DNA from 4 places in the Streptosporangium sp. NPDC002607 genome. Region 3 is predicted to be linked to each of the others. Evidence: riboswitches for the same ligand, from Rfam matches in the RefSeq annotation. Region 3 holds a riboswitch; each other region holds the start of a gene.

Region 1 (7,058 bases), on a different contig from region 3:
AGAGCAGCCCGGCGCACTCGGCGACGATCGGGCCGTCGAAGGCGGCCACCCGGCGGCGGAGCGGCTCGTTGGCGGACAGCTCCGCCGCGTACATCTCGGGGAAGCCGCCGCCGATGACGACCGCCCCGGCGTTCTCGGGGAGGCACTCGTCCCTGAGCGGGTCGAAGGTCGCCACCTCGGCCCCCGCCGCCGCGAGCAGCTCGACCTGCTCGGCGTACCCGAAGGTGAACGCCGCCCCGCCCGCCACGGCCACGACCGGCCGCCCACCGGACGCGGACGCGGTCACGGTCACAGACGGGGACGGGGGCAGGGCCGGAGTCCAGGGATGCGCGGGCAGCGGCGACGCCGAGCGCGCCAGGGCCACCAGTCCTTCGAGGTCGCAGGAGTCGGCGACCAGGGCGCCCATCCGCTCCACCGCCGCCACCGCGTCCCCGCTGCGCTCGGCCGCCGGGATCAGCCCGAGATGGCGGGAAGGGGTCGCCACCCCGTCCACCCGCGGGATCACGCCCAGTACGGAGATGCCGCTCTCGTCCAGCGCGGCGCGGCAGATCTCCTCGTGCCGCGGCGAGCCGACCCGGTTGAGGATCACCCCGGCCAGCCGGACCCGGGTGTCGAAGGAGGCGAAGCCCTGCACGAGCGCGGCCACGGACCTGCCCTGCCGCGCGGCGTCCACCACGAGGACCACCGGCGCGCCGATCAGCCGGGCGACGTGCGCGGTGGAGGCGAAGTCCCCGCTCCCGGCACCGTCGTACAGGCCCATGACCCCCTCGACCACGGCGATGTCCGCGTCCCGCGCACCGTGCAGGAAGAGCGGCGCGACCCGGTCCTCACCGGTCAGCCAGGGGTCGAGGTTGCGGCCGGGGCGCCCGGTGGCGAGCGCGTGGTAGCCGGGGTCGATGTAGTCGGGTCCCACCTTGTGCGGGGAGACCCGCAGACCCCGCGCGCGCAGCGCCGCCATCAGACCGGTCGCGACGGTGGTCTTCCCGCTGCCCGAGGACGGCGCGGCGATCACCAGTCGCGGCACTACCATTCGATGCCCCTCTGGCCCTTCTGCCCGGCGTCCATCGGGTGCCTGACCTTCCCCATCTCGGTCACCAGGTCGGCGACCTCGACCAGCCTCGGGTCGGCGTCCCTGCCGGTGATCACGACATGCTGGTTGCCCGGCCGCGCGACCAGGGTGGCGACCACGTCGTCCACGTCCAGCCAGCCCCATTTCAGGGGGTAGGTGAACTCGTCGAGGACGTAGAAGCGGTAGGTCTCCGCGGCCAGGTCACGCCTGATCTGCTCCCAGCCCTCGCGGGCGTCGGCGGCGTGGTCCTCCTCGCTGCCCGGCCGCTGGATCCACGACCAGCCCTCGCCCATCTTGTGCCAGGTCACGCTGCCGCCCTCGGCGGACTCACCGAGCACCACGAGCGCCCGTTCCTCGCCGATGCGCCACTTGGCCGACTTGACGAACTGGAACACCCCGACCGGCCAGCCCTGGTTCCACGCGCGCAGCGCCATCCCGAAGGCGGCGGTGGACTTCCCCTTGCCCGGCCCGGTGTGCACGATCAGCAGCGGCCGGTTGCGGCGCTGGCGCGTGGTGAGCCCGTCCTCGGGCACCGTGTCCGGCTTGCCCTGCGGCATCTCAGACCGCCTTCCGGTAGTCGGTCCGGTAGTCACGGACGAGCCCGCCGAGCCCGCCGCCCGCCGCGAGCGCGTCGAGCCGTACCGCGGGCGCGCCCAGCCTGGCCGCGAGGTCGAGGGCCAGGGCGAGCCGCACCGGACCGCTCTCGCAGTCGACCACGACCCCCGCCGTACCGGCGAGCAGCGCGGCGGGGGCCGCCACGTCGGACCCCGAGGTGGCCCGGCCGTCGGTGACCACCACGAGCAGCGGCCTTCTGGCGGGGTCGCGCAGCCGCTCCACCCTGAGCACCTCGGCGGCCCGGCGTAGCCCGGCCGCCAGCGGGGTGCGACCGCCGGTCGGCAGCTCCCGCAGCCGCGCCGCGCCGACCTCGACCGAGGAGGTCGGAGGCAGCACCAGGTCCGCCGTGGATCCCCTGAAGGTGATCAGCCCGACCTTGTCCCGCCGCTGGTAGGCGTCGAGCAGCAGGCTGAGCACGGCCGCCTTGACCTCGCGCATGCGCTGCCGGGCCGCCATGGAACCGCTCGCGTCCACCACGAAGAGCACGAGGTTGCCCTCCTTGCCCTCGCGGACGGCCTCGCGCAGGTCGGTGTCACGTACCAGCAGGCCGGGGCCACTGCGGCCGCGCTCGCGCTGGTACGGCGCGGCGGCGCGGAGCGTCGCCGACAGGTGCGGCCGCTGGAGCCGCCCGGTGGGAACCCGTGATCCGGTGGTCCGCCCGTTGGGGGTACGGGCCCGCGACCGCCGACCCGAGGCGCCGTCGCCCAGTCCGGGGACCTGGAAGGGGCGCACCCGGTACGGTTCGGCGGCGGCGATCACCCGCTCGGCGGAGGGACGGTCCGGCGAGGCGCCGGTCCCGTCGAAGGCGCCCGGGACATCGGCGGCGCCGGTCCCGGAACCACCGTCGTGCGAACCACCGTCGTGCGAACCACCGTCGTGCGAACCACCGCCGTCCGTGCCGCCGTGCGGGCCCGCACCGGAACCATCACGCGCGGGACCTTCCGCGGAGCCGGTCTCGGGACCGTCCCCGGAGTTCACCGGGCCGTCCGAACCACCCGAATCGCCCGGACCGCCGGAGGTGCTCGGCCCTCCATCCGGGTCGTCCGGCTCGTCGCCACCGTGCTCCGCCAGGAGGTCGTCGAGGCGTGACTCGTCAAGGCCCGGCGCGTCGAAGGGGTCTCGGCGGCGGCGGTGCGGCAGCGAGAGACGGGCCGCCTCACGCACGTCCTCGGCCGTGACCTCGGCGCCGCCGCGCCAGGCCGCGTGCGCGATGGCCGCGTTGGCCGTGACCAGATCGGCCCGGAGCCCGTCCACCTCGAAGGCGGCGCACACCCCCGCGATCTGGCGCAGCCGGGCGTCCGGCAGCACGACCTGCCTGACCCGCTCCCTGGCCTCGGCGATCCGCCGCGCCAGGGCCGCCTCCTGTCCCGCCCACCCGGCGGCGAAGGAGGCGGGATCGGCGTCGAAGGCCAGCCGGCGCCGTACCACCTCGGCCCGCTCGTCCGGATTCCTGGACGCCCGCACCTCGACGGTCAGCCCGAAACGGTCCAGGAGCTGTGGCCGCAGCTCGCCCTCCTCCGGGTTCATCGTGCCGACCAGCAGGAACCGCGCCGCGTGCCGTACCGAGACCGACTCTCGCTCGACGAAGCAGGTGCCGAGCGCGGCGGCGTCGAGCAGCAGGTCCACGAGATGGTCGTGGAGCAGGTTGACCTCGTCGACGTAGAGGACACCTCGATGTGCGGCGGCGAGCAGGCCCGGCTCGAACGCCCTGACCCCCTCGGTGAGCGCGCGCTCGATGTCAAGCGCGCCGACCAGCCGGTCCTCCGACGCGCCGACGGGCAGCTCCACCAGCGCGGCCGGACGCTCCTGCCCGCTCTCGCCCGCGTCGTGCGGGCCGTCGGGGCAGCCCGGATCCGGCTCGGCCGGGTCGCAGGAGAAGCGGCAGGCGGCGATCACCTTGACCGCGGGGAGTTGTGCGGCGAGCGCGCGGACGATCGTGGACTTGGCGGTCCCCTTCTCCCCCCGGACCAGCACACCGCCCACCCGTGGGGAGACCGCGTTGAGTATCAGCGCGAGCTTGAGGTCGTCGAGACCGACGACGGCACTGAACGGATAGGCACCGATCACGAGGTTTCTTTCTGCGAGATCCTGCTGACGTGTCCGACCCGCCGAACGTTCAGTTCGGGGCCGCCGTGAGCGCGTCGCGGCGGACCGCGCGCTGGACGGCGATGCCGTACAGGACACCGATGGCCGACCAGAGCACGAGTTGCGTGCCGAGGGAGGACAGCCGGAAGTCCCACAGCAGCTGGGCGGGGAAGCCGTCGGGCACCTCGTTGACCGCCGGCAGCACGAACAGGGTGACGATGACGGGGACCAGGAAGCCGGCCGCGCCGGCGAGCCAGGGCCTGGCCGGCACCTTACGGGCGCAGGCCACTCCCACCGCCACGGACAGCAGGCCGATGGCGACCAGGACCAGGTACAGCGTGGTCCGGCTGCCGATGGTGTCCGGGTCACCGACGGCGGGCGGGTTGGCCGGGTACTTGACGAACGGCACCAGCACGATCGCGACGAACGCCGTGGCGGCCATCGTCGCGGCCAGCACCACGTCGGAGCGGGGACCGATCCGGCCGCGCAGCCCGGCGAAGACGAGGGAGAAGATACCCCCCACGGACATGCCGTACAGGGCCAGGGCGAGGAAGAGCCCGGCCTGCTGGCCGGACCGGCTGACCAGTGCCTCCTCCCCGTGGGAGTGCCCGACCTCGGTCTGGGCGTGGGCGGCGGCCTCTTCGAGCGCGATGGCCTGGTCGATGTTCGGCTCGCCCAGCAGGTAGGCGAACACGGCGGCGATCAGCCCGGCGACCAGCCCGACGAGCAGGCCACGGAGCAACAGGGTACGGATCACGGCGCGCGGTCTAGTGGCAGGGAACGCCGAGCAGGTGGCGCCCGTCGTGCATGAGTTCGTGCAGATAGTCGCCCGCCTGCGACACCACCCCCTGGTCGAAGGTGACCAGGTAGGCCACCAGCAGGAGCAGCGGAACCGCCACGAGCCAGCGGGCCAGGTGGGAGAGGGGAACGGGCTGAGAAACGGACAGCTCACGCATGAGTAGCCTCCTTGGGGATGACGCGTCCCGACAGATGAGGACGCGGCGGCCAAGTAACCTGGCTCCCGGAACTCACGTTCCGGATACAGTGGCGCGACCGCACCGGCTTCTCACCGGACTTCCCTCGGACCACCGCGAAATCGTCCGCAATGTAACTCTTTTTGTGGTGGGCCGTCAACAGAAGGTGATTCGTCGCGGCGCGGCGCCTACGCCTCCGCCCGTCGACCCGGCCACCGCGCCCACTCCCAGCTCCGGGACGAAGCGGAGCGGCCGGCGTAATCCGAATGACCCCGTAGGGGCCGCGTAGCGGTTGGACCGGTGGTCGAAGCGGCGGGGAGTTCCGCGAGCACGCGTTCGAGAGATGATCGTGAGGTTGCCAGGACGGGCTCGTTAACAGTCGAGGCCGTCCAGGAGCTTGCGCCATCGCGATGAGGTCTGGGCGCGATGGCGCAGGGAGTCCGGGACCGTGGGCGGCGGATGGTTGCCGTCAAGCCAGAGCGTGGTGAGGTTGGTGAGGTCGCCCAGTGATTCGGGAAGGCGGGTCAACTGGTTATAGCCCAGTTTAAGGGTGGTGAGGTTGGTGAGGCCGCCCAGCGATTCGGGGAGCTGGGTCAACTCGTTGAAGTTCAGGTCGAGGGTGGTGAGGTTGGTAAGGCCGCCCAGCCACTCAGGGATCTCAGTCAACTCGTTGCGACTCAGATCGAGGGTGGTGAGGGTGGTGAGGCCGCCCAGTGATTCGGGAAGGCGGGTCAACCGGTTGTTGCTCAGGTAGAGGGTGGTGAGGTCGGCGAGGTCGCCCAGTGATTCGGGGAGCTGGGTCAACTCGTTATAGCCCAGGTTAAGGGCGGTGAGGGTGGTGAGGCCGCTCAGCCACTCAGGGATCTCAATCAACTTGTTGCCGCTCAGCCAGAGGGTGGTGAGGCCGCCCAGCGATTCGGAAAGGCGGGTCAACTCGTTGCGGCTCAGGTCGAGGGTGCTGAGATTGGTGAGGCCGCCCAGCCACTCAGGGAGGCGGGTCAACTCGTTGTCGCTCAGGTCGAGGGTGGTGAGATTGGTGAGGCCGCCCAGCGATTCGGGAAGGCGGGTCAACCGGTTGTCGCTCAGGTCGAGGGTGGTGAGATTGGTGAGGTCGCCCAGCCACTCAGGGATCTCAGTCAACTTGTTGGATTTCAGGCGCAGCTTGTTCAGGTGGGTTAGTTCACGCAGTTGCTCAGGCACCACCTTCAGGAATAGGAAATCCAGTTTGAGTGTGTCCGATGCGTTTCGTCGGCACTTGTTGATCCGCAACACGGCGGCCCTTGGGAGCTTCGTATCCCCCGTCACGTCTCTCCTTTCCGCGATCATCGGCGTGACCAGGCTCGGTCGCACTGGTCCCCGAACGGGCGCCGGACCCGGCGGCCGATGATCATGCTAGGCGACGACGCTGGAGGCTGACTTGTGGATCATTGGTATCTCCGACAGATGATTTCCGTGGCGTAGTACGTGGGTGTACGTGAGCTTGATGTCCTGGGCCGCCTGGATGCCTGCATCTGGTCGGATGGCACGGCGCCTCCTGAGTGAAGCGCGGCGGCCTTTGGAGGCCGCCGCGACAGGTGCTCAGCGAGAGACCCTGCGGAGCAGGTAGGTGTCCATGATCCAGCCCTTGCGTGCCCGTGCCTCGGCACGCAGCTCGCGGATGCGGTCGGCGACCTCGGGCACCGGTCCGGCGACCAGGATCTCGTCGGGGGTGCCGAGGTAGGCGCCCCAGTAGATGTCGAAGTCGGCGCCCAGATCGGCGAAGGCGCAGTGCGCGTCCAGCATGACGACGACGTCGTCGGCCGAGGGCCCCTCCTCGGCGAGACGTCTGCCGGTGGTGACGTGCACCGGCCGGGCGACCCGGGTCAGGCTGACCCGATGCCGGGCGGTGAGTGCGGACACGCTGCTGACACCGGGAATCACCTCGTGCTCGAACCGGACCGAGCCCCGCTGGTGAATCTCCTCGACGATGGCCAGGGTGCTGTCGTACAGGCCCGGATCGCCCCACACCAGGAAAGCACCCGTCTGCCCCTCGGCGAGCTCGTCACGGATGAACCGCTCGCAGATGTCGGCGCGGCGCGAGCGCCAGTCCTCGACCGCGGGCGCGTAGTCGGGAGTGGTCCGGTCACGTTCGGGATCGCCGGCCTCGACGATCCGGTACGGCGGGCGGGCGTGCGCGTCGACGAGGTCGTGCCGCAGCTGGACGAGGTCGTGTTTGACCTCGCCCTTGTCCAGGACGAAGAACACGTCGGTACGGGCGATGGCCTTGACCGCCTGGAGGGTGAGATGGTCGGGATCACCGGCACCGATGCCGATGA
Region 2 (7,058 bases), on a different contig from region 3:
ATGTACATCGTCCGGCCAGGTGAGAAGCCGCGCGAGACCGTCCTCGCACTGCGGCGACTGCCTGAGGCGACCTGGTTCTCCGGGATGCGCAGCTATGCTCATCAGCAGTTCATTGTGCGGATGGCGACCGATCCCGTCTTCTTCGCGAAAGTCCGCGCAGCATTGAAGTGAGGCAACCCTGACCAGTGTCGACGACCGGCTCCAGGACCTCGAGGCGCGGGTCGCCGCCCTCGAGGCCGCGCTCACCGTTCCCAAGCCACCGGCGGACGGCGACGACACCGGCCTGATCACCTACGGCGGCCAGGCCAGGCTCGGCGGCTACCAGTGGCTGTGGGAGGTGGCCCGCAGCCCCGGCTGGTTGCTTCAGCAGCCGACCGGGCCGTTGGCCGCGGTGCTGGCCGCCGCCGGGCATCCGGCGCGCTTCGAGATCCTGCAGTTGCTGGTCGTCGGGCCCAAGCCGGTCGCCGACCTGCAGGCCGAGCTGGCCCTCGCCTCCCCCGGCCAGCTGTACCACCACCTCAAGACGCTGGCCTCGGCCGGGCTGGTCGAGCAGCCCGAGCGGGGGGTCTACCGGGTACCGTCACATGCGATCTTCCCCGTGCTGGCCCTGGCCGCCGCCGCGATCGACGTGGCCGAGCGCTCCGGCGCTCCGGTGAAACCTCGCGATCTTCCTGGCTGAGGTTCAGCGGGTGCGCGAGGACCCGCGTCAAGCCGGTGGAATCGGCGCCGGAAATCGAGGTTCCGCTGGCAGACTCGACCTCATGCAGGTAACGCTGGTCCAGGGGGACATCACCGCGCAGCAGGTCGACGCCGTCGTCAACGCCGCCAACTCCTCGCTGCTGGGAGGCGGCGGGGTCGACGGGGCCATCCACCGGCGCGGCGGCCCCGCGATCCTGGCCGCCTGCCGCGAGCTGCGCGCCTCGCACTACGGCAAGGGGCTGCCGACCGGCCAGGCCGTGGCCACCGTCGCGGGCGACCTGCCGGCCCGCTGGGTCATCCACACCGTCGGCCCCGTCTTTTCTCCCACCGAGGACCGCTCGCACCTACTGGCCTCCTGCTACCGCGAATCCCTCCGGGTCGCCGACGAGCTGGGTGCGACCAGCGTCGCCTTCCCCGCGATATCCACCGGGATCTACCGCTGGCCCATCGACGACGCCGCCCGCATCGCGCTCGGCACCGTACGCAGCGCACCGACACAGGTCACGGATCTGCGGTTCGTACTGTTCACCCCGGACGCCTACACCGTCTTCGAAAGGACGCTCGGCGCCGGGTGAGGGGTGGCGAACCACTGACACAAAGGCTGCCGTGCCTGCCTCTCCAACACACCGGTCGCCTGAGCTCGCCGGCGAAGCCTCCCAGCCCTAACGAACCCTCAGGTGCCGTGAGGGCCCCGGGGCCGGGCGTCGAGCACGCGGACCATGAGCCGTTCGTGGACGCCGGGGTCGTTGGTGTGCGGCTCGGACTCACCGGTGGCCTCGAAACCCAGGCGCCGGTACAGCCGGGCCGCCCCGTCGTTGCCGTCCACGACCCACAGCTGGATCTTCCGATGTCCGCGCTCGGCGGCCCACGCGACGACTTCCTCAACGAGCAGGGCACCGACCCCGGCGCCTCGCGCGGCCGGATCGACCCACATTCCGTACACCTCGACCGCCCCACCCCGGTCTTCGGGCACCCAGCCGCCGGCGACCCCGGCCACCCGGCCCTCAACGACCGCGACCGCCTTCACTCCGCGCTCCGGCAGCATCCCGGCACGCCACCGTGCCTCGTCGTACGCCTGTTCCCGCCCGAGCGAGGAGGAGAAGGCCTCCGGTGCGTCCGCCAGTGCCGCGAGCCGGACATCACGGAACGTCTTCCAGTCCTCGGTCGTCAGGCGACGGACCTCGGCCGGACCCATCTGGAATGCATCTCGGTGCCCGGTCAGGGCCAGCTCGCCGACGACCTGATCGCCGCTCTTCTCGCCGGTCGGGCGAAAGCCGAGCCGGAGGTAGAAGCGCTCGGGCCCGTGCTCTCCCGGAGCCCAGGTAACCGTCGCGCGGGTCTGCCCACGTCTGCGGACCTCCGCGCACACGGACTCCACCGCGAAGCGGCCATATCCCCGACCCTGCTGATCGGCGGCGATGTTCAGCCGCCAGATTCCACAGCGGGGCGTGTCATCCGGGTCGTCCGGGTTGAAACGGACCATGAAGAAGCCCATGACGAAGCCCACCAGCTGCTCGCCGTCGAAGATCAGTCGAGGCCAGGCGATCTCAGGCTGCGCGTACGCCTCGGCGAGTGACCACGCGACCGGGTCCACGAACTCCTCCTGGTCGGGTCGCACCTGCAGCCGGCACGCGGCCTCGACGTTGTCCGCGGTGACCTTCTCCAGGCGAAGCGACGAAGACATGCTGACAACCTACAGATCGTCTCCGAGAACTCAACGGGATAAATGCCGCCCGCCCGGTTAGACTCCTGGGCGCGGATGGTTCATCCAGGTCCCTGGGATCTGGATGTCGTAAGAGGGAACCCGGTGGGAATCCGGGACTGCCCCGCAGCGGTGAGTGGGAACGACCGCCGTCACCACGCACTGGGCCTTTGGGCCTGGGAAGCGACGGCCAGTAGGACATGCCTGTCCCAGGTGTGGCGCCCGCGAGTCCGAAGACCTGCCTCCGCCCGTGCGCCGTTCGGCGCGCGGTGGTCCGCGGCCTCGTGGGAGGGCCAGGGACGCGCGCCGCGCGCTCCTTCCCTCCTGCCCGGCCGCCCGTGGCTCAGCGAGGGAAGCTGCCATGCAAACGACGATCCTCGGATACCCCCGTATCGGGACACACCGGGAACTGAAATTCGCCACCGAGGACTACTGGGCCGGGCGCTCCGACGCCACCGCCCTGGCGAAGACGGCCGAGGTCCTGCGCCAGGAGGTCTGGACGGGCCTGCGCGACGCGGGCCTCGACACGATCCCGTCGAACACGTTCTCCCTCTACGACCAGGTACTCGACACCAGCGTCATGGTCGACGCGGTGCCCGGCCGTTACCGGCACCTGACCGGCCTGGACCGGTACTTCGCCATGGCCCGCGGCGTCCAGGACGTCCCGGCGCTGGAGATGACCAAGTGGTTCGACACCAACTATCACTACATCGTGCCCGAGGTGGGGCCGGACACCCGGTTCCGGCTGGCCGACGGGGCACGGTCCAAGCCGCTGGCCGAATACGCGGAGGCCAGGGCCCTGGGAGTGGAGACCCGCCCGGTGCTGGTTGGTCCCCTCACCTATCTGCTGCTCGCCAAGGCCTCGCCCGGCGCGCCCGCCGGATTCCGGCCTCTCGACCTGCTCGACGAGCTCGTCGAGGTCTACGCCGACCTGCTGGAACGGCTCGCCGGGGCGGGCGCACGGTGGGTACAGCTCGACGAGCCCGCCCTGGTCGCCGACCGGAACGCCGAGGAGATCGCCGCGCTCGCCCGCGTCTACGAACACCTCGGCGAGCTGCCCAACAGGCCCCGGATCCTGGTGGCGACCTACTTCGGTACGGTCGCCGCGGACGCGCTGCGCATGCTGGCCGCAACCCGTGTCGAGGCGGTCGGTCTGGACTTCGTCGCCGGGCCGGGAAACCTCGGCGTGCTCGCCTCCGTCGGCGGACTACCCCGCAAGACCGTCGTCGCCGGGGTGGTGGACGGCCGCAACGTGTGGCGTACCGACGTTCAGCGGGCGAAGGCGACCTGCGCGGTCCTGCTCGGCCTGGCCGACCAGGTCGAGGTGAGCACCTCCTGCTCGCTGCTACACGTCCCGCTCGACCTGGACGCCGAGACCGCGCTGGCCCCGGCCGTCCGGGGTCGTCTGGCCTTCGCCCGGCAGAAGGTCGCCGAAGTCGTCGCCCTCGGCCGGGCCTCGCGTTCCGACGCCCCCGGCCCGCTCCCCGCCGCCGAGACCGAGGCTGCCACGGTCGACCACCGGGTCCGGGCCCGTCTCGACATGCTCGGTGACGGCGTCCGCCGTGGCGACCGGGCCGCGAGGTTCGCCGCCCAACGGGCCGCGCTACGCCTGCCGGATCTGGCGACCACGACCATCGGCTCGTTCCCGCAGACCCCCGAGATCCGCAAGGCCCGCGCCGCCCACAAGGCCGGGCAGCTCACCCACGCGGCCTACCAGCAGGCCATGAGGGAGGAGGTCGAGCGGGTGATCGCCCTGCAGGAGGAACTCGGCCTGGACGTCCTCGTCCACGGCGAGCCCGAACGCAACGACATGGTGCAGTACTTCGCCGAACGGCTCGACGGATATGCCGCCACCGATCACGGCTGGGTCCAGTCCTACGGGTCGCGCTGCGTCCGTCCGCCGATCCTGCACAGCGATGTCTTCCGGCCGGAGCCGATGACGATCGGCTGGGCCACCTACGCGCAGTCCCTCACCGACAAGCCCGTCAAGGGCATGCTCACCGGCCCGGTCACCATGCTCGCCTGGTCGTTCGTCCGCGACGACCAGCCCCTGGCCGACACCGCCCGCCAGGTCGCCCTCGCCCTCCGCGACGAGATCCACGATCTGGAGGCCGCAGGAATCCGCATCATCCAGGTCGACGAGCCCGCCCTGCGCGAGCTCCTGCCGCTCCGCGGGGACGAGCACGCCGCCTATCTGGCCTGGGCCGTCGGCGCGTTCCGGCTGGCCACCTGCGGAGTCGCCGACTCCACCCAGATCCACACCCACATGTGCTACTCCGAGTTCGGGGAGATCATCGGTGCGATCGGCGACCTCGACGCCGACGTCACCAGCGTCGAGGCCGCCCGCTCCGACATGGAACTCGTCGCCGACCTGCGCGACGCCGGCTACCAGAGCGGCATCGGCCCAGGCGTCTACGACATCCACTCGCCCCGCGTCCCGTCCTCCGAGGAGATCGAGCAGAACCTGCGGCGCGCCCTTCAGGCCGTCGACCCGGCCCGCCTGTGGGTCAACCCCGACTGCGGCCTGAAGACCCGCGGCTACCCCGAGACCAGTGCCTCCCTGCGCAACATGGTCACCGCCGCCATGGCTCTCCGCGTGCCGCAGGACTGACACCGGGTCGCTCGCCCCATCGCCGGTGCCCGGCGGTGGGGCGAGTCTCCGGGATCGGAAACCGGCCGGCAGCACGGCCTTCAGCTCCGGCGCCATCGTCCTGGACCACCGCCCGGCCGCCTGACAACCACCGAAGCCGCCACGGGACAACCCTCCTCTGGACGCAAACGATCAAAAGATGGCAGTGTTTGGGCAAAGGGGGGCGATGTGCGGGTTGAGGACTTGTCCGACGCTGAGCGCCGGATATGGGAGGCGTTTCCACTTGGGGAGGAGGTCGACTTCACCACCGGGAAGCCGGAGGAGGACGACCCGGCGGCAGGGGCGGCCTGGGACGAGGGGCGGACGGTCCGGGCCAGGGTGATCGCCGTCCTGCTGATGAGCGAGGAGCCCCCTCGGTCGCATCGGATCCCGGCGCTCCGGATCAAGGGTGCCCGGATCACCGAGCGGGTGAATCTGGCCTACTCCACCCTCCGTCACTCCGCGCGGTTCCTGTCCTGCTTCTTCGAGGAGGAACCCAGCCTGTACTGGGCACGGTGCCCGCAGCTGAGCTTCAACGGCTCCCACCTGCCGGGCCTGTTCGCCTCCAACGCGCAGATCGACGGGCATCTGCGGCTGGAGAGGTGCGTGTTCACCGGCCCGGTGGAACTGCGCGGGACCCAGCTTGCCGGGAGCCTCACGCTGAGCCACGCGCGGAGCCTGGACATCGACTGCGACCGGCTCCAGGCGGGGCGGGGCATCTCCGCGATCGGGCTCGGCGCCACGGGTCAGGTCGGCTTCGCCAACGTCAAGGTGAGCGGCACCGTGATTCTGGATCATGCCCGCCTGACGGCCTCCGGCCGGAACGCGCTGGACATGGACGGGCTGATCGCCGACGGGAACGTCTTCTGCCGGTGGATGGCGGTCACCGGGATGATCAGCCTGCGCAACGCCCGGGTGGCCGGACCGTTCGCCTTCACCGGGACCACGATCGACCGCCCCGGCCGGATGGCCTTCCTCGGTTCCAGGATCACCGCCGAGGGCGGGCTCTACCTGGCCATCGGGTTCACCGCGACGGGCACCGTACGGCTGGCCAACTCGCGGATCGACCGGGAGCTCAGCCTGAGCGGCGCCCACCTGACCTGTCCCGGCGGTGACGCGCTCCAGGCCGCGGAGCTGCAGGTCGAGGGGAGCTTCGACGCGGACGAGCTCAGCGCCGAGGGGCGGGTGGATCTCTCCCAGGCGCGCGTCTCGGGGGCGCTGAACCTGACCGGCACGAGCCTGTCCGCGCCCGGCGAGGTCGTGCTCGATGCCGACGGGGTGAGTGTCGGCGGCGGGCTGTCGTGCACCAAGGGGTTCCGGGCCGACGGCGCGGTCCGTCTCGCCGACGCGCGCATCGGGACGTTCGCCGACTTCAGCGGTGCCCGGCTGAGCAACCCCGGTGGCCAGGCGCTCGATCTCGCCGGGGCGAGCGTCGGCGCCGGCCTGGAGTGCGGGCGCGGCTTCGTCGCCGAAGGGGAGCTCACCTTGATCGGGGCCCGAATCGGTCGGCATCTGTATCTCAACGACGCGACCCTGTCCGCACCGGGCGGCCGGGCCCTGGCAGCCTGGCAGTTGCAGGCCCGCGAGCTGTATCTGCGCCCCAAGCGGGCGCCCGAGGGCACCGTCGACCTGCGGCACGCCCAGATCGGGGTCATCCGCGACGACCCCGCCACCTGGTCACCGCGCCGCCAGGACGGTCTCACCTACGAGGCCCTGGATCCGACGCTGCCCGCCGCCCGGCGCCTGGCCTGGCTGCGGGACGACCCCGACGGATACGTGCCGCAGCCGTACGAGCAGCTCGCCGCCGTCTACCGGCGACTGGGTCAGGACGTCGACGCCCGTACCGTGCTGCTGGTCAAGCAGCGGCGGCAGCGCGCCGCGCTCCCGCGGTACGCGCGGGTCTGGGGATGGCTGCAGGACGTCACGGTCGGGTACGGCTACCGTCCGGTCCGTGCCGCCCTGTGGTTTCTGGCCCTGCTCGTCACCGGCGCCGTCGTGTTCGCCGTGCACAACCCGCCCCGCGCCGAA
Region 3 (7,058 bases):
ATGTCCGTGACGGGTGCGGGGGTGGGGGTGGGGATGGGGCCGTGCGCGCGGCGCTGTGCCATCGGAGCGGGCGGTTCGGGGAGTGGCGCCCGCGGTGCGGAAAGTCCCGGCGTCGCGGGCAGCACCACCCGTTCGCCGTCGTCGGTCACCCGCGCGGCACCGGCCTGGATCGTCGCGTAGACCTCGTCGGCGAAGGACCGTGCCGCCTCCGCTCCCGCGGCGCCCTCTTCCGGTACGCCGGGATAGCGGGCCACCGCGTCGTACCAGCCCGCCGGGCCGGCGCCGGGGCTCCCGCCGGTGCGGCGCCGGTAGTCGGCGAGCAGCGCGGCACCGCCCATGATGTTGGCGGAGGGGTCCTCGCGCAGCCGGCGGAGGGGCAGGCCGGTCAGTTCCGAGGCCCGTCGCAGGGTGTCCTGGGGCGGGGCCGGCGCGACGGGCGGAAGGGCGATCACGCGCGGCCGGGTCTCGTCGCCGCGCGGGTCCTCGCCGACGCCGTGCGGCCGGCCCGGCCTGGCCCGGCCGTCGACCAGATGCATCGGGCCGTAGCCGGCGGAGACGCTGGGCAGCCCGTGGTGGCCCTCCCATCGGGACTCCAGGTAGGAGACCGCGAGCAGCACGCTCTCCGGCACCCCGTACGTCCGCGCCGCCTTCGCGAAGGCGGCCTGCCTGCCGGACCGCGCACCCGTTCCCGCCGACGGCGGCGTGCCGGCGACGGCGCCGGGGGAGGTCGCGGTCGTGGCGGATGCCGGGCGCTTCCGGGGCCGTGTCACCTGATCCCCCGGGTGTGCCGCCTGTGCTGGGACGGCCGAGACCAGTACGGCGAGAGCGGCGACGACGGTGATCCCCGGCAGGCGGCGCATGATGGTTCCTCCCCCTCTGATGGCTACTTAGAGTTATCAGAGATTGCCGACTGTCGCGCGTTGTGGCGGGGTTGCGGCATTGTGGAGATTCTCTGCCCGAAATCGGGCAGAAAACTTGGTGTGCTCTCTCCCGGATGCGTATGGTCCTGCTCTGTGCCCACGACACGGCATCCGTATGAGGATCTGATCACTCACCTGACCCGGACGAGCGCCCTCGGCCCGGGCGAAGCAGCGCGAGTCGTCGCCGACGTGCTGGCCTACTTCTCCGAACCTCTTGAGGAGTTCGTCAGGCGGCGTCACGCGGAGCTCAAGGGGAGAGGGCTGGTCAATGACGAGATCTTCCCCAGGCTGGCCGCCGAGCTGGCGGTACGCCGTGTCGCGGCACCCGAACTCTCCCTGCGCCAGCTGCGCCGGATCGTCTATGGATAAGGAACGGTTACATGTGTGGAATCGTGGCCTATGTAGGGCCCAAGGACGCGGCCCCCATCCTGCTGGAGGGTCTGCAGCGTCTTGAGTACCGGGGCTACGACTCGGCCGGGGTGGTGGTCTCCAACAAGGGTCTGAAGATGCGCAAGGTCAAGGGCCGGGTGGCCGACCTGGCGGCGGTCGTGCCCGCGCGGTTCAAGGGCGGGCTGGGCATCGGCCACACCCGCTGGGCCACCCACGGCGCGCCCAGTGACGTCAACGCCCACCCTCATCTGTCCACCGACGAGCGCATCGCCGTCGTGCACAACGGCATCATCGAGAACGCCGACGAGCTGCGCGCCAAGCTGGAGGCCGACGGCGCGATCTTCCTGTCGGAGACCGACACCGAGGTGCTCTCGCACCTGATCGCCCGTACGGTCAAGGAGGCCGACTCCCTGGAGGAGGCCGTCAGGACCGCGCTCAAGCGGGTCGTCGGCACGTACGGCATCGCGGTGATCGACTCCGAGCGCCCCGGCGAGGTGGTGGTGGCCCGCAACGGAAGCCCCATCGTGCTGGGCATCGGTGAGAAGGAGATGTTCGCCGCGTCGGACGTCGCCGCGCTGGTCCGCTACACCCGCCAGGTGGTCCACCTGGAGGACGGCGAGATCGCCGTGCTCAAGGCGGACGGGTTCAACACCTTCGCCAGCGACGCGCGGGAGACGGCCAAGGAGACGCTGACCGTCGACTGGGAGGCGGGGCACTACGACACGGGCGGTTACGAGCACTACCTGCTCAAGGAGATCTCCGAGCAGCCCGACACCGTGGCCAGGACGCTTCGCGGCCGTCTGGACGACCGCTTCCACATCGCCCACCTGGGCGGCCTCAACATGGACGCGCGGGAGACCCGCTCGTTCCGCCGGGTGAAGATCATCGGCTGTGGTTCCGCGTACTACTCGGGCCAGATCGGCGCGCAGCTCATCGAGGAGCTGGCGCGCATCCCGGCCGACGCGGAGCCGGCCAGCGAGTTCCGCTACCGCAGCCCGGTGGTGGAGGCGGACACCCTGTATGTGGCGATCAGCCAGTCGGGGGAGACCTACGACACCCTCGCCGCCGTCCAGGAGCTCAAGCGCAAGGGCGGCCGGGTGCTCGGCATCGTCAACACCGTGGGCAGCGCGATCGCCCGTGAGTGCGACGGCGGCGTCTACCTGCACGCGGGGCCCGAGGTCTCGGTGGCGAGCACGAAGGCGTTCACCTCGACCGCCGTGGCCTTCGCGCTGCTCGCACTGCACCTCGGCCGGGTGCGTGACCTGTCCCCCGCCGACGGCCGCCGGATCTGCGAGGGCCTGCGGAGGCTGCCGGACCAGATCAAGGAGATCCTGACGCTGGAGCCGCGGCTCAAGGAGCTGGCGCAGAAGTACGCCGAGGCGCCGAGCATGATGTTCGTGGGCCGGGTCCGGGGATATCCGGTGGCCCGCGAGGGCGCGCAGAAGCTCAAGGAGATCTCCTACGTGCACGCCGAGGCGTACCCGGCCAGCGAGCTCAAGCACGGGCCGCTGGCGCTGATCGGCCCGGACATGCCGACCGTGGCGATCGTCCCCGACGACGAGCTGCTGGACAAGAACCTCACCACGCTGGGTGAGATCCGCGCCCGGGGCGGCCGGGTGCTCATGGTCGGTCACCGCACGACCGACCCCAAGCTGGCCGACGACTGCGTCGTGGTGCCCAGGAACGAGACCGAGCTGGACCCGATCCTGCTGTCGATCCCGCTCCAGCTCTTCGCCTACCATGCCGCCGTGGCGCTGGGGCGGGACGTCGACAAGCCCCGCAACCTGGCCAAGAGCGTGACGGTGGAGTGAGACGGCTCCAGGGGCGGCCGCCGGTGGTGGCCGCCCCCGGTCTGTAACAGATAGTGATAAGGAGGTAACCTATGGTATAGGGGGTTCTTGGGGGAAGGGGCGCTTATGCGCCGTAGGAGGTTTTTCGCGCTGGTGGCGGGTGCCATGGTCGTCGCGGGTTGCGACCTGAACGGTGACTCCGCCGACTCGGCCGTGGGCCGCCTGAGCATCCTCGAACCCACCGCCGACGGCCACGGCTGGGACGGGATCGCGGGCAGGCTCGCCTCCGTCCTGGTCCTGTCGGGGCTGGCGCGCTCCGCCATGGCCGTCGGGCGGCCGGGAGCCCTGGGTTCCGTCCCGCGTGACGCGTTCGGCGCCGTACACGGCTCGTTCACGCGCGAGGGCAGGGTGCTCGTCGCCGCGATGCCGATGGTGACGGCCGCGGAGATCGCCAACACCGCCGCGGTGGTGGACGCCACCACCCCTCTCGCCCGCCTGGTCGGCGACTGGACGGTCCTGGTCGTCCCCTCGGACTCCCGCCTGCGCACCTTCGAGGACTTCGCCGCGGAGCTGCGCCGCAACCCGGCGGTGCTGACGGTCGGCGGCCGGCCGGAGGGCGGTTCCGACCACGTGCTCTACGGCATGATCGGCAAGTGCCTCGGGGTGGACGCCCGGTTGCTGGAGTACGCGGGGTTCCTCGGCGCCGAGGATGCCGCCGAGGCGCTCCAGGTCGGACGGGTGGCGGCCCTGCTGGGGTCGGCCCGCGCCCTGCGGCCCGAGGTCACCGCGGGCCGCCTGCGTCCCCTGGTGGTCTCCTCGGGCAGCCGGCTCGACGGGATCGACGCGCCGACGCTCCTGGAGGTCGAGGTCCGGCTGGAGTACAGCGACTGGTGCGGCCTGCTGGGACCCAAGGGCATGAGCCAGACGGACCGGGACGCCGCGATCGCCCTGTGTGACAGGATCGACGCCGCGCCGCGCTGGCGCGCCCTGTGCGCGGCCAATGGATGGAGCCGGGTCTACCTCAGCGGTGACGACTTCCGCCAGTGGCTCTTCACCGAGACGGCCCGCACCCGCGGGGTGCTTCACGAGCTCGGGCTACTGAAGTCCTCCGACACAACTTGTTGGGGTAGTTGCGTCAGACGCCCCTAGATGTAGGATCCTGCTCGTTGCTGGTTCGCCCCGGGAGGGGCGAGGCAAGAGGGAACCCGGTGAGATTCCGGGACTGCCCCGCAGCGGTGAACGGGAACGAAAGCCGTCATGTGAGCACTGGGTGAACCATGCCCGGGAAGCGACGGCCGGTAGGCATGCGCAGGGCGCCCGTGAGTCCGAAGACCTGCCGGCGACGTGATTGTCCAGGGCCTCGTGGGAGGGCCCGCGGAACGAGGCGGTCCGGCGTGCCCGGGATCGCTCGCGGACGCGTGCCCCTCCGGCGGAGCCGTACGGGGAAGTCAGAGCGAGCGAGGAACACCACGTGACACAGGCCTTGGCAGAGACCGCAGCAGGGATCGCGGCGGGAACCGTGGCGGAGAACGCCGGGAACGCGCCGGTCGATCGCAGGCTGGCCATCGACGAGGCGGCGGCCCGGGTGATCACCGACCCCGAGAACTCCAGGGTCGCCGCCGCGCTGCTGGCCGAGCTGATCGCCGACGAGGCCGCCGAGCACGGCGTCCGCGACTTCTCCGAGTCGGTCGCCGCGACGCACGAGGCGGGGCTGATCGCCGACGGGCTCGCGGAGTTCGTGGCCGCCCACGCCGGAGTCCTGGACGCGCTCATCGAGCCGGACGCCGACGCCAGATTCGAGTACTTCGGGCTGCGTACCGTCTACGACCGCTACCTGCTGCGTCACCCGCGCACCCGCAAGGTGCTGGAGCGCCCGCAGCACTTCTTCCTCCGGGTGGCCTGCGGCCTGTCCGAGACCGTCGAGGAGGCCGCCGAGCTGTACGCGCTCATGGCCACCCTGTCCTACCTGCCCAGCTCGCCCACGCTCTTCAACTCCGGCTCGCGCAGGCCCCAGCTCTCCTCGTGCTTCCTGCTCGACTCGCCCCGCGACGAGCTGGAGGCCATCTACGAGCGCTACGGGCAGGTCGCGCGGCTGTCGAAGTACGCCGGGGGCATCGGGATCGCCTGGAGCCGGATCCGCTCGCGGGGCTCGCTGATCCGCGGTACCAACGGCCATTCCAACGGCATCGTGCCCTGGCTGCGCACCCTGGACGCAAGCGTCGCCGCGGTCAACCAGGGCGGCCGCCGCAAGGGCGCGGCCTGCGTCTACCTGGAGCCCTGGCACGCCGACATCGAGGAGTTCCTCGAACTGCGCGACAACACCGGCGAGGAGGCCCGCCGCACGCACAACCTGAACCTGGCCAACTGGATCCCCGACGAGTTCATGCGCCGGGTCGAGGCCGACGGCGTCTGGTCACTGTTCGACCCCAAGGAGGTCCCGCACCTCACCGACCTGTACGGCGCCGCGTTCGACGACGCCTACCGGGCCGCCGAGGCCGAGGGCCGGTTCACCGCGCAGCTCCCCGCCCGCACCCTGTACGGCCGGATGATGCGCACGCTCGCCCAGACCGGCAACGGCTGGATGACCTTCAAGGACGCGGCCAACCGGACCTCCAACCAGACGGCCAGGCCGGAAAACGTCATCCATCTGTCGAACCTCTGCACCGAGATCCTCGAGGTCACCAGCGACGCCGAGACCGCGGTCTGCAACCTCGGCTCGATCAACCTGGCCGCCCACCTGTCCGGGGAGTCCGGAGACGGGATCGACTGGGCGCGGCTGCGCGCGACGGTCCGCACCGCCGTGCGGTTCCTCGACCGCACCATTGACCTGGGCTTCTATCCGACCTCCGAGGCCCGGGCCGCCAACCAGAGGTGGCGCCCGATCGGGCTCGGCGTGATGGGCCTGGCCGACGTGCTGTTCACGCTGCGGCTGCCGTTCGACTCGCCGCGGGCGCTGGAGCTGTCCACCCGGATCTCCGAGGAGATCGCGCTGGCCGCCTACCGGACCTCCTCGGACCTGGCCGCGGAGCGGGGCCGCCACCCCTCGTACCAGGAGACCAGGGCCGCCGCCGGGGTGCTCCACCCCGACCACTACGGGGCCGCGACGTCGGCCGCGTGGACGGAGCTCAGGGAGCGGATCGCCGGAACGGGGCTGCGTAACTCGCTGATGATCGCGATCGCGCCCACGGCCACGATCGCCTCCATCGCCGGTTGCTACGAGTGCATCGAGCCGCAGGTCTCCAACATCTTCAAGCGCGAGACCCTCTCGGGTGAGTTCCTCCAGGTCAACCGCTATCTCGTCGCCGACCTGCGGGCCCGGGGGCTGTGGACCTCGCGGATCCGTGACGCGATCAAGCGCGCCGACGGCTCCGTCCAGGACATTCCCGAGATCCCCGCCGACCTGAAGCTGCTCTACCGGACCGCCTGGGAGCTGCCGCAGAAGGCGCTGATCGACCTGGCCGCCGCACGCACCCCGTACATCGACCAGTCGCAGTCGCTGAACCTGTTCATGGCCACGCCGACCATCGGCAAGCTCTCCTCGATGTACGCCTACGCCTGGAAGTCGGGCCTGAAGACCACCTACTACCTGCGCTCGCGCCCGGCCACCCGGATCGCGCAGGCCACCGTGGCGGCACCGGTGGCCGGGGAGGTCCCCGTCCCCGTCCTCGACCCCCAGGCCGTCGCCTGCTCCCTGGAGAACCCCGAGTACTGCGACGCCTGCCAGTAGGCCTGCCGGCGGCCCGTCCCGAGGGCACCCCGTCACCCCTCAGCCACTCCGAAAGGCATTTTCCCGATGTTGCTCGACCCCGGCATGGATCTCACCCTGCGGCCGATGCGCTACCCCGAGTTCTACGAGCGCTACCGGGCCGCGATCCGCAACACCTGGACCGTCGAGGAGGTGGATCTCGCCTCCGACCTGGCGGACCTGGCGAGGATGACGCCCGAGGAGCGTCACCTG
Region 4 (7,058 bases), on a different contig from region 3:
AGAGCGCCTCCGGAGCTCGGGTGATCGGCATCGCCGCTCTCGGGCTGGCGTTTCTGCTGCGGATGGCCGGTGACACCACCGACGCCTCCTGGCTGTCGTGGTTGTCGCCCATCGCCTGGGGGCAAAAACTGCGCCCCTTCGCCGACGAGGAATGGTGGCCGCTGGCTCTGTTCGCCGCCTTCATCGCCGTGACCTGCTACGCCGCCTACGCGCTAGCTGCCCGGCGCGACGTCGCAGCCGGCCTGCTACCGCCCAGGCTGGGTCCCGCGCAGGCCGCGCCCGGCCTGGCTGGCCCGCTCGCGCTGGCCTGGCGCCTGCACCGCGGGCTGCTGCTGGCCTGGTGCGCGGGCTTCGCCGTCTTCGGCGCGGTGATCGGCAGCGCCGCCGACGCCGCCTCCTCCGCATTGCGGCAAAACGCCCAGATCATGGAGATGCTCAACCGGCTCGGCGGCGGAACCGACCCGGCCGACCTGTTCATCGCCGTGCTGATCGGCATCTTCGGCATCGCCGTGTCCGGCTACGCCATCCAGGCCGCGCTGCGGCTGCGCACCGAGGAGAGCCTCGCCCGCGCCGAGCCGCTGCTGGCCACCGCGGTCAGCCGCGTCGGCTGGGCGGCCGGCCACACGCTGTTCGCCGTGCTCGGCCCGGCGGTGGTCCTCGCCGTGACCGGCCTGGCCGTCGGTCTGTCGTACGGTGCGGCCTCAGGAGACATAGCCGCCCACCTGCCTGCCACGCTGGGCGCGGCTCTCGCTCAGCTCCCCGCGGTATGGACCTTCTCCGGCCTGGCCCTCGCCCTGTTCGGCCTGCTGCCCCGCCTGGCCGCCGCGGCATGGGCGGTCCTGGCGCTGTTCCTGCTCTTCGGCCAGGTGGGCGCGCTACTGGAGCTGCCCCAGGTGCTGCTGGACCTGTCACCCTTCAGCCACCTGCCCACACTGCCGGGCGGCGAGGTCTCAGCGACCCCGCTGGTGGCCATGACCGCGATCGCCGCGGCGCTGACCATCGCCGGCCTGTACGGCTTCCGCCGCCGCGACGTCGGCTAAGCGTGTTCTTTAACCTCGGGCCTCGAACGGTTTTCGGGGGGTGCGGGTGGCCTCGGTGACTGAGACACCGTCGTCGACCAGGCGGCGCAGCGTCGCCGGTTCGGCGGACCCCCGCAAGACCTTCACTGGCGCTGAACCCGCCGCGGTCGACGCTCAGCTGGGTGGGTTCTTCCACCTGGACGTCGCCGCCCGCCGCCGGGCGATGGCCGCCAACGGGGCCCGCTCGGGCGCTGCAGTTGGGCACGGTGCGTTTCCTGGGCACCTTCCTACTGGACCCCCAAGTTCCGCCACCAGCACCTGGCCGGCCTTGGGCACCACATACGGCTCGGCGAAACTGCTGCCCGCGTCACCGCCGAGGCTGCCCCCGCCACCCGCTGACCTCATTCACAGAAACCCGCTCCGGTGGAAGATGATCTCCATCAGCGCGGAGCTCAGTAAGAAATTTCTGACCGTCTTCCCTGGTCAGATAGTTTCGTCGGCGCCCGAGTAAAGGTCGATAGTGGAGGGCCAGAGGTGGACGACGTTCTCGCCGCTGACGAAGCCGGCAACCTTCTGACCGCGTTTCATCCGGTTACGGAGGAAGTTCGCTTCGATGACGGACCCCTGCCGCTGGCGCTGACGGCGGTGTGGAATGACGAGCGGCTGCTGCTGGTCTCACCGCCTGCGCCGGTGCTGGGAACTGCCCGGCGGCATGATCGACCCAGGTGAGACACCACGCCAGGCGGCCCTGCAGACCGGCCTGGAGGTCGCTGACCTCGTGTTTGCCGGACACGCGCGTTTCGTGCTCGGCCCCGAGAGGCGCGTCGAGTACGCGGCCCTCTACACCGCGCTCACCACCGCGCACCCTGGCTTCACCCCCGACGAGGAGATCAGCGCGATCTGCTGGTAGGACGGCGTTCAGCCCCTCGTCGGCCGCGTCGAGCTGCTGGACGCCTATCTGGGAAAGCTGGCCAGGGTCAGGTAGCTCTGGATAGACCATCAGTGAAGCGCAGGACTGATGTCAGCGGAAACTCAGGTCTGTGACAGTGAAGTCGGGCAAGCGCAGAACATCGTGGCCAGCGCCTCGTACCGGCCCAACGCGCCCTCCACAGGCTCGCGGTGGTGCGGTCCATGGTCGCGGGTGGCGGCGATCGAGTGGCTGGATCCGCTGTGGCCCGCCGGTCACTGGGTCTCCGAGCAGATCCGGGCGGCGGGCGGTGAGCCGCTGCTGGCCGAAGCGGGCGAACGCACCACAGCCATCGACTGGGAGAGGTTGCGAGCCTCCCACCCCGAGGTGGTCCTGCTGATGCCCTGCGGCTTTCCTCCCGAGCGGACGCGAGCGGAGTGGCCTCTGCTGACCCGCCTTCCGGGCTGAGCCGACCTGCCGGCGGTCCGCGCGGGCCAGGTGTGGGTGCTGGACGGTCCGGCGTACTTCAACAGGCCCGGACCTCGCGTGGTGCGAGGGGTGGAGGTCCTCACCCAGGTGCTCCACGGTGTGCGCGCCGGTGCTCCCGTCGAATGTGGGGAGGCGCGCCGGGTCTGACGGGTGGTACGCACTTTGTCGTTGATGGGTGGTGTGCGAGCATGGTCGGCGTAGGCGAGCGCGGAACGAGGAAGCCGGTGTGAATCCGGCGCGGTCCCGCCACTGTGATCGGCGAGCGAATCCCGACGAAGCCACTGCCCGGATAACGGGTGGGAAGGCCGGGAGGAGCGTTGACCCGAGAGCCAGGAGACTCACGCGGTCGCCTCCTCAGAGAAATTGGGGCGGATCTCCCCAAGAGAGGAACGGTGATCGCCATGCCTGGACCTCGGCCTGTCGGCCCTGGGCATGCTCGGCGTGCTGGACTCTCCTGGTGACCCGGCCTCCCACCCGTCGCGGAGGCCGTCGAGGAACGGCGTCCGCGGCCCGCCTTCAGGAGCACGCATGGGCATCCCCCGCTCGATCACCGCGGCACTGCTCGCATCCTTACTCGCCGTCGCCGCCTGCGGCGCCCCGGACGCGGCCACGCCCGCGGCCCCGGCGGCCGAGGGCCGCTGCGTCACCGGTTTCGACCCGGGCCGGGACTACTTCCCGGTCAAGCAGAAGGTGGAGCACGCGACGAACTTCACGCTGACCTACGCCAAGAACCATCAGGTCCTCACTGTCAAGCAGCCCGCCCCCGGTGCCAAACCGGAGACCTACGTGCTGGTGCGGTGCGGTACTCCGGCTCCCGCGCTCACCGGCGAGCTGGCCGCGGCGGTCACCGTCGAGACCCCGATCGAGCGGCTGTTCTCCGCTTCGACCACCCACCTGCCGTTCATCACCGACCTGGGCGTGCTGGAGCGGCTCACCGGTGTTTCGTCGGCCGGGTACATCACCTCCCCTCAGGTACTGGCCCAGGTGAAGGCCGGGAAGATCACCGAGTACGCCAAGGGTCAGGAAGTCGACACCGAGAAGGTGATCGCCGCCAAGCCGGACGTGCTGATGAGCGGCGGCACCGAGGACAAGGCCTACGGCCCGTTGCGCCAGGCCGGGATCAAGGTGGTGGCCAACGCAGAATGGCTGGAGTCCACCGCGCTGGGCCGCGCCGAGTGGATCAAGGTGATGGCCGCGCTGACCGGTACCGAGGCCAAGGCCGGTGAGGTGTTCGGCAAGGTCGAGACCGACTACACCGCCCTGGCCGCCAAGGCCAAGGCCTCCGCGCCGGTCACCGTGCTGCCGGGCCAGATGTATGAGGGGCAGTGGTCGGTGCCCAACGGCGGCAGCTACGTCGCGGGGCTGATCAAGGACGCGGGCGGCACCTATCCGTGGGCGGACACGCCGGGCCCCGGCAGCACCACCATGGACCTGGAGGCTGTGCTGTCCAAGGCCAAGGACGCCAAGGTGTGGCTGGCCACCGTGAACGAGTGGAAGAGCCTGGCCGATGTGGAGAAGGCCGACCCGCGCTATGCCAAGTTCGGCGCGTTCGAGTCCGGGAGCCTCTGGTCGGCGAACAGGACGCTCGGGCCGGGGGGCGGCAACGACTTCTACGAGCGCGGCGTCGGCCACCCGGACCTGATCCTGGCCGACCTGGTCGCGATCTTGCGCCCCGACCTCGCGCCAGGGCACGCCTTCACCTTCTACCAGCAGCTGACCAGGTGACGGCTCTGGCCCTCGCGGGTGTTCCGGCGGCGGCCCAGCGCCGCCGGAGCGTCGTCCTGGCCGCCATCGGGATCACGGTGCCGCTGACGTTCGCGCTGGCGGTCCTGCTCGGCTCGACCTCGATCCCGCTGAACCAGGCGCTGCTCGCTCTGGTGCGTGACACCGGCGCGGACCCGGGGGTTCAGGAGATCATCTGGACGGTACGGCTGCCGCGCGCCATCACCGCGGCCCTGGCCGGAGCGGCCCTGTCGGTCTCGGGAGTACAGCTGCAGACCCTGTTTCGCAACCCGCTGGCCGAGCCGTACATCCTGGGGGTGAGCTCGGGTGCGAGCCTGGGCGTGGCTCTGGTGATCATCGGGTGGGGCGGCGCGGCCGGCGCGTTCACCGCGGGCATCGCGGGCCTGGGCCGGGCGGGCGTGGTGGTGGCCGCCTCAGCCGGTGCGGCCACGGTGCTGGGGCTGGTGATGGTGCTGTCGCGGCGGGTCAGGTCGGTGGTGACGTTGCTGATCATCGGCGTGATGGTGGGGTCGGCCGCCGTCTCGGTGATCACCTTGCTGCTGGTCTACACCGACCCGCAGCGGGCCCAGCAGTTCATCATGTGGGGTCTGGGCAGCTTCGCCGGCACCACCTGGGGGGACCTCGGGGTGTTCGTGCCGGTCTGTGTGGCCGCGCTGGCGGGTGCGCTGGCCGGGGTCAAAGCGCTCAACGCGCTGCTGCTGGGCGAGAACTACGCGCGCACGATGGGCGTGCGGGTACGGGTGGTGCGCACGCTCACCCTGCTGACCTCCTCGGTGCTGGCCGGGGCGGTGACCGCCTACTGCGGGCCGATCGCCTTCCTCGGCCTGGCGGTGCCGCACGTGGCCCGGCTGCTGCTGGGCACCGCCGACCATCGGGTGCTCATGCCCGCGGTCGTCCTGCTGGGCGCCGCCGTGGCACTGGCGTGCTGTGTGGCCACCCAGGCGCCGGGCAGCGGGGTCGTGCTGCCGCTGAACGCCGTGACCACCATCTTGGGCGCGCCGGTGGTGATCGCCGTACTGCTGCGCAGCCGCGCGGCCCGAACCGGACTGGCGGTGTGAGCATGAGCCTGGAACTGCGCGGACTGCACGCCGGATACCCCGCCAGGCGGGGACAGCGGGAGCGTCGCGTGCTCGACGATCTGGACGCCGAGGCCCTGGCGGGCGAGCTGACCGTGCTGATCGGCCCGAACGGCACCGGCAAGTCCACGCTGCTGCGCACCATGGCCGGGCTCCAGCCCGCGCTGGGCGGCCAGGTACGCGTCGACGGCGTCGGCATCGAGACCCTGCCCGCCGCCCACCTGGCCAGGAGCCTGGCCGTCGTGCTCACCGAACGCGATCTGCCGCCGCTGCTGAGCGCCCGCGAACTGGTCGGGCTGGGCCGTCACCCGCATACCGGATTCACCGGACGGCTGTCGCCCGGTGACCACGAGATCGTCACGTGGGGGTTGACCGCTGTGAACGCGGGCCATCTGGCCGACCGGGCGGTGAGCGAGCTGTCCGACGGCGAGCGCCAGCGGGTGCTCGTCGCCCGCGCCCTGGCCCAGGAACCGGCGGCGATCCTGTTGGACGAGCCGACCGCCTTCCTCGATGTCACCTCCCGGGTGGCGCTCATGGGCCTGCTGCGCCGTCTGGCCCGTGAGAAGAACCTGGTCATCGTGGTCTCCACCCATGATCTGGAGCTGGCGCTGCGGGTCGCCGACCGGATGTGGCTGATCGACCCGGCGGGCCGTCTGCACACCGGAACCCCGGAGGAGCTGACGCTGCGGGAGGTGATCGGCGCCTCCTTCGACGGGGCTGAACTGACCTTCGACGCGGCTTCCGGCATGTTCGTGCCGCAGAGCGGGACCGGCGCCACCGTCCGTATCCTCGCCGAGGGCCTGCACGCTCCGCTGCTGGAGCGGGCGCTGGCCCGAGAGGGCTGGCATACGGTCGGCGCCGGGCCTGCTGAGCTGGCGGTGGAATGGACGGGCGACGGCTACGAGGCGGCCTACGACGGCACCACCCACTGGTTCGCCGCCTTGCCCGACCTGGCCACCTGGACGCGTACGGCGCACTCCCGGCTCACCGTCGCCCAGCCCGGACTGCTTCCCGCCTCACCGCCGACGGTGTCTGCGGCGATCGCCGACGTCTCCACGATCAGCGGCTACTTCGACGTCGGGATCGGCCCGATCGAAGCGGGCTGGCGACCGCTCATCGACCTGCTGGTCGACCCCGAGCCCCTGCGGCAGCGAATCACCGATGTCGCCGAACGCCTGGGTACCGACGAGATCCGGGTGGCGGCCTCCATCTTGTTCCAGGGGCTGGCGGCCCGGCTGTGGTCACCCGTCATCGGCGCGGCGGTAGCGCACGACCTGCTCTTGGACCTGGCCCCCTTGCGAGTCCACTGGCAGGCGGCGTCCAGCGGGCCGCTGCCGCTGCGGGCCGAGCGCCTGACCGGCTGGCAGATCCTCGACCCCGCCAGGATCGCCGAACCGCTGCACCGCAACGTGGTGACCGAGTTGCTGGAGCCGCTGGCGCAGGCCGTACAGGAGATCGTGAAGATCGCCCCTGGGCTGCTGTGGGGCAACGCCGCCTCCGCCCTGGCAGGCACCGTCCGTGCCGTCGCCCGCGAACGCCCCGAGCTCACCGCGCGGGCCGTCTCACTCGGACGCGAACTGCTGACGCTGGGGGTGCTGAGGGGCGGCGGCGACCTGGTCGAGCCCGCCCCCGGCCAGCCGTTCTTCGTCCGGCGCAGTTGCTGCCTGTACTACCGGCTGCCCGGCGGCGGCAAGTGCGGCGACTGCGCCCTGAGCGACCCCGAAACCCGCCGCGAGCAGTGGGCGCTGTCCCTGCGACAGACCGAAGGAGCCTGATGAGTCACACCGTCGTCGAGGAGCTCGGGACCGGCACCCTGCACGTGTG

Evidence for each region. Region 3 has a riboswitch for cobalamin ahead of ACWD3H_RS04520 (ribonucleoside-diphosphate reductase subunit alpha). Riboswitches for the same ligand answer to the same signal wherever they lie in the genome.
Region 1: linked by a shared signal. The riboswitch ahead of ACWD3H_RS13285 (CbtB domain-containing protein) and the one ahead of ACWD3H_RS04520 (ribonucleoside-diphosphate reductase subunit alpha) in region 3 are both predicted to bind cobalamin.
Region 2: linked by a shared signal. The riboswitch ahead of metE (5-methyltetrahydropteroyltriglutamate--homocysteine S-methyltransferase) and the one ahead of ACWD3H_RS04520 (ribonucleoside-diphosphate reductase subunit alpha) in region 3 are both predicted to bind cobalamin.
Region 4: linked by a shared signal. The riboswitch ahead of ACWD3H_RS35255 (ABC transporter substrate-binding protein) and the one ahead of ACWD3H_RS04520 (ribonucleoside-diphosphate reductase subunit alpha) in region 3 are both predicted to bind cobalamin.

The regions. Positions count from the first base shown of each region.
Region 1 covers NZ_JBSFWD010000009.1:81,259-88,316, forward strand. Annotated here, with positions in the region: gene ACWD3H_RS13265 (cobyrinate a,c-diamide synthase) at 1-1,030, opposite strand, end outside; gene cobO (cob(I)yrinic acid a,c-diamide adenosyltransferase) at 1,024-1,626, opposite strand; gene ACWD3H_RS13275 (VWA domain-containing protein) at 1,628-3,751, opposite strand; gene ACWD3H_RS13280 (CbtA family protein) at 3,801-4,526, opposite strand; gene ACWD3H_RS13285 (CbtB domain-containing protein) at 4,537-4,725, opposite strand; adenosylcobalamin (AdoCbl) riboswitch at 4,729-4,875, opposite strand; gene ACWD3H_RS13290 (leucine-rich repeat domain-containing protein) at 5,116-6,048, opposite strand; gene cobF (precorrin-6A synthase (deacetylating)) at 6,322-7,058, opposite strand, start outside.
Region 2 covers NZ_JBSFWD010000024.1:121,968-129,025, forward strand. Annotated here, with positions in the region: gene ACWD3H_RS26020 (serine hydrolase) at 1-171, shown strand, start outside; gene ACWD3H_RS26025 (ArsR/SmtB family transcription factor) at 338-679, shown strand; gene ACWD3H_RS26030 (O-acetyl-ADP-ribose deacetylase) at 762-1,274, shown strand; gene ACWD3H_RS26035 (GNAT family N-acetyltransferase) at 1,373-2,383, opposite strand; cobalamin riboswitch at 2,443-2,660, shown strand; gene metE (5-methyltetrahydropteroyltriglutamate--homocysteine S-methyltransferase) at 2,763-5,012, shown strand; gene ACWD3H_RS26045 (hypothetical protein) at 5,220-7,058, shown strand, end outside.
Region 3 covers NZ_JBSFWD010000003.1:116,873-123,930, forward strand. Annotated here, with positions in the region: gene ACWD3H_RS04500 (N-acetylmuramoyl-L-alanine amidase) at 1-860, opposite strand, end outside; gene ACWD3H_RS04505 (hypothetical protein) at 1,014-1,289, shown strand; gene glmS (glutamine--fructose-6-phosphate transaminase (isomerizing)) at 1,301-3,121, shown strand; gene ACWD3H_RS04515 (tripartite tricarboxylate transporter substrate-binding protein) at 3,227-4,249, shown strand; cobalamin riboswitch at 4,254-4,455, shown strand; gene ACWD3H_RS04520 (ribonucleoside-diphosphate reductase subunit alpha) at 4,572-6,827, shown strand; gene ACWD3H_RS04525 (ribonucleotide-diphosphate reductase subunit beta) at 6,894-7,058, shown strand, end outside.
Region 4 covers NZ_JBSFWD010000042.1:36,645-43,702, forward strand. Annotated here, with positions in the region: gene ACWD3H_RS35235 (ABC transporter permease) at 1-1,040, shown strand, start outside; gene ACWD3H_RS35240 (hypothetical protein) at 1,554-1,748, shown strand; gene ACWD3H_RS35245 (NUDIX hydrolase) at 1,732-1,929, shown strand; gene ACWD3H_RS35250 (hypothetical protein) at 2,038-2,394, shown strand; cobalamin riboswitch at 2,577-2,775, shown strand; gene ACWD3H_RS35255 (ABC transporter substrate-binding protein) at 2,944-4,140, shown strand; gene ACWD3H_RS35260 (iron chelate uptake ABC transporter family permease subunit) at 4,137-5,216, shown strand; gene ACWD3H_RS35265 (ATP-binding cassette domain-containing protein) at 5,219-7,009, shown strand; gene ACWD3H_RS35270 (DUF7676 family protein) at 7,009-7,058, shown strand, end outside.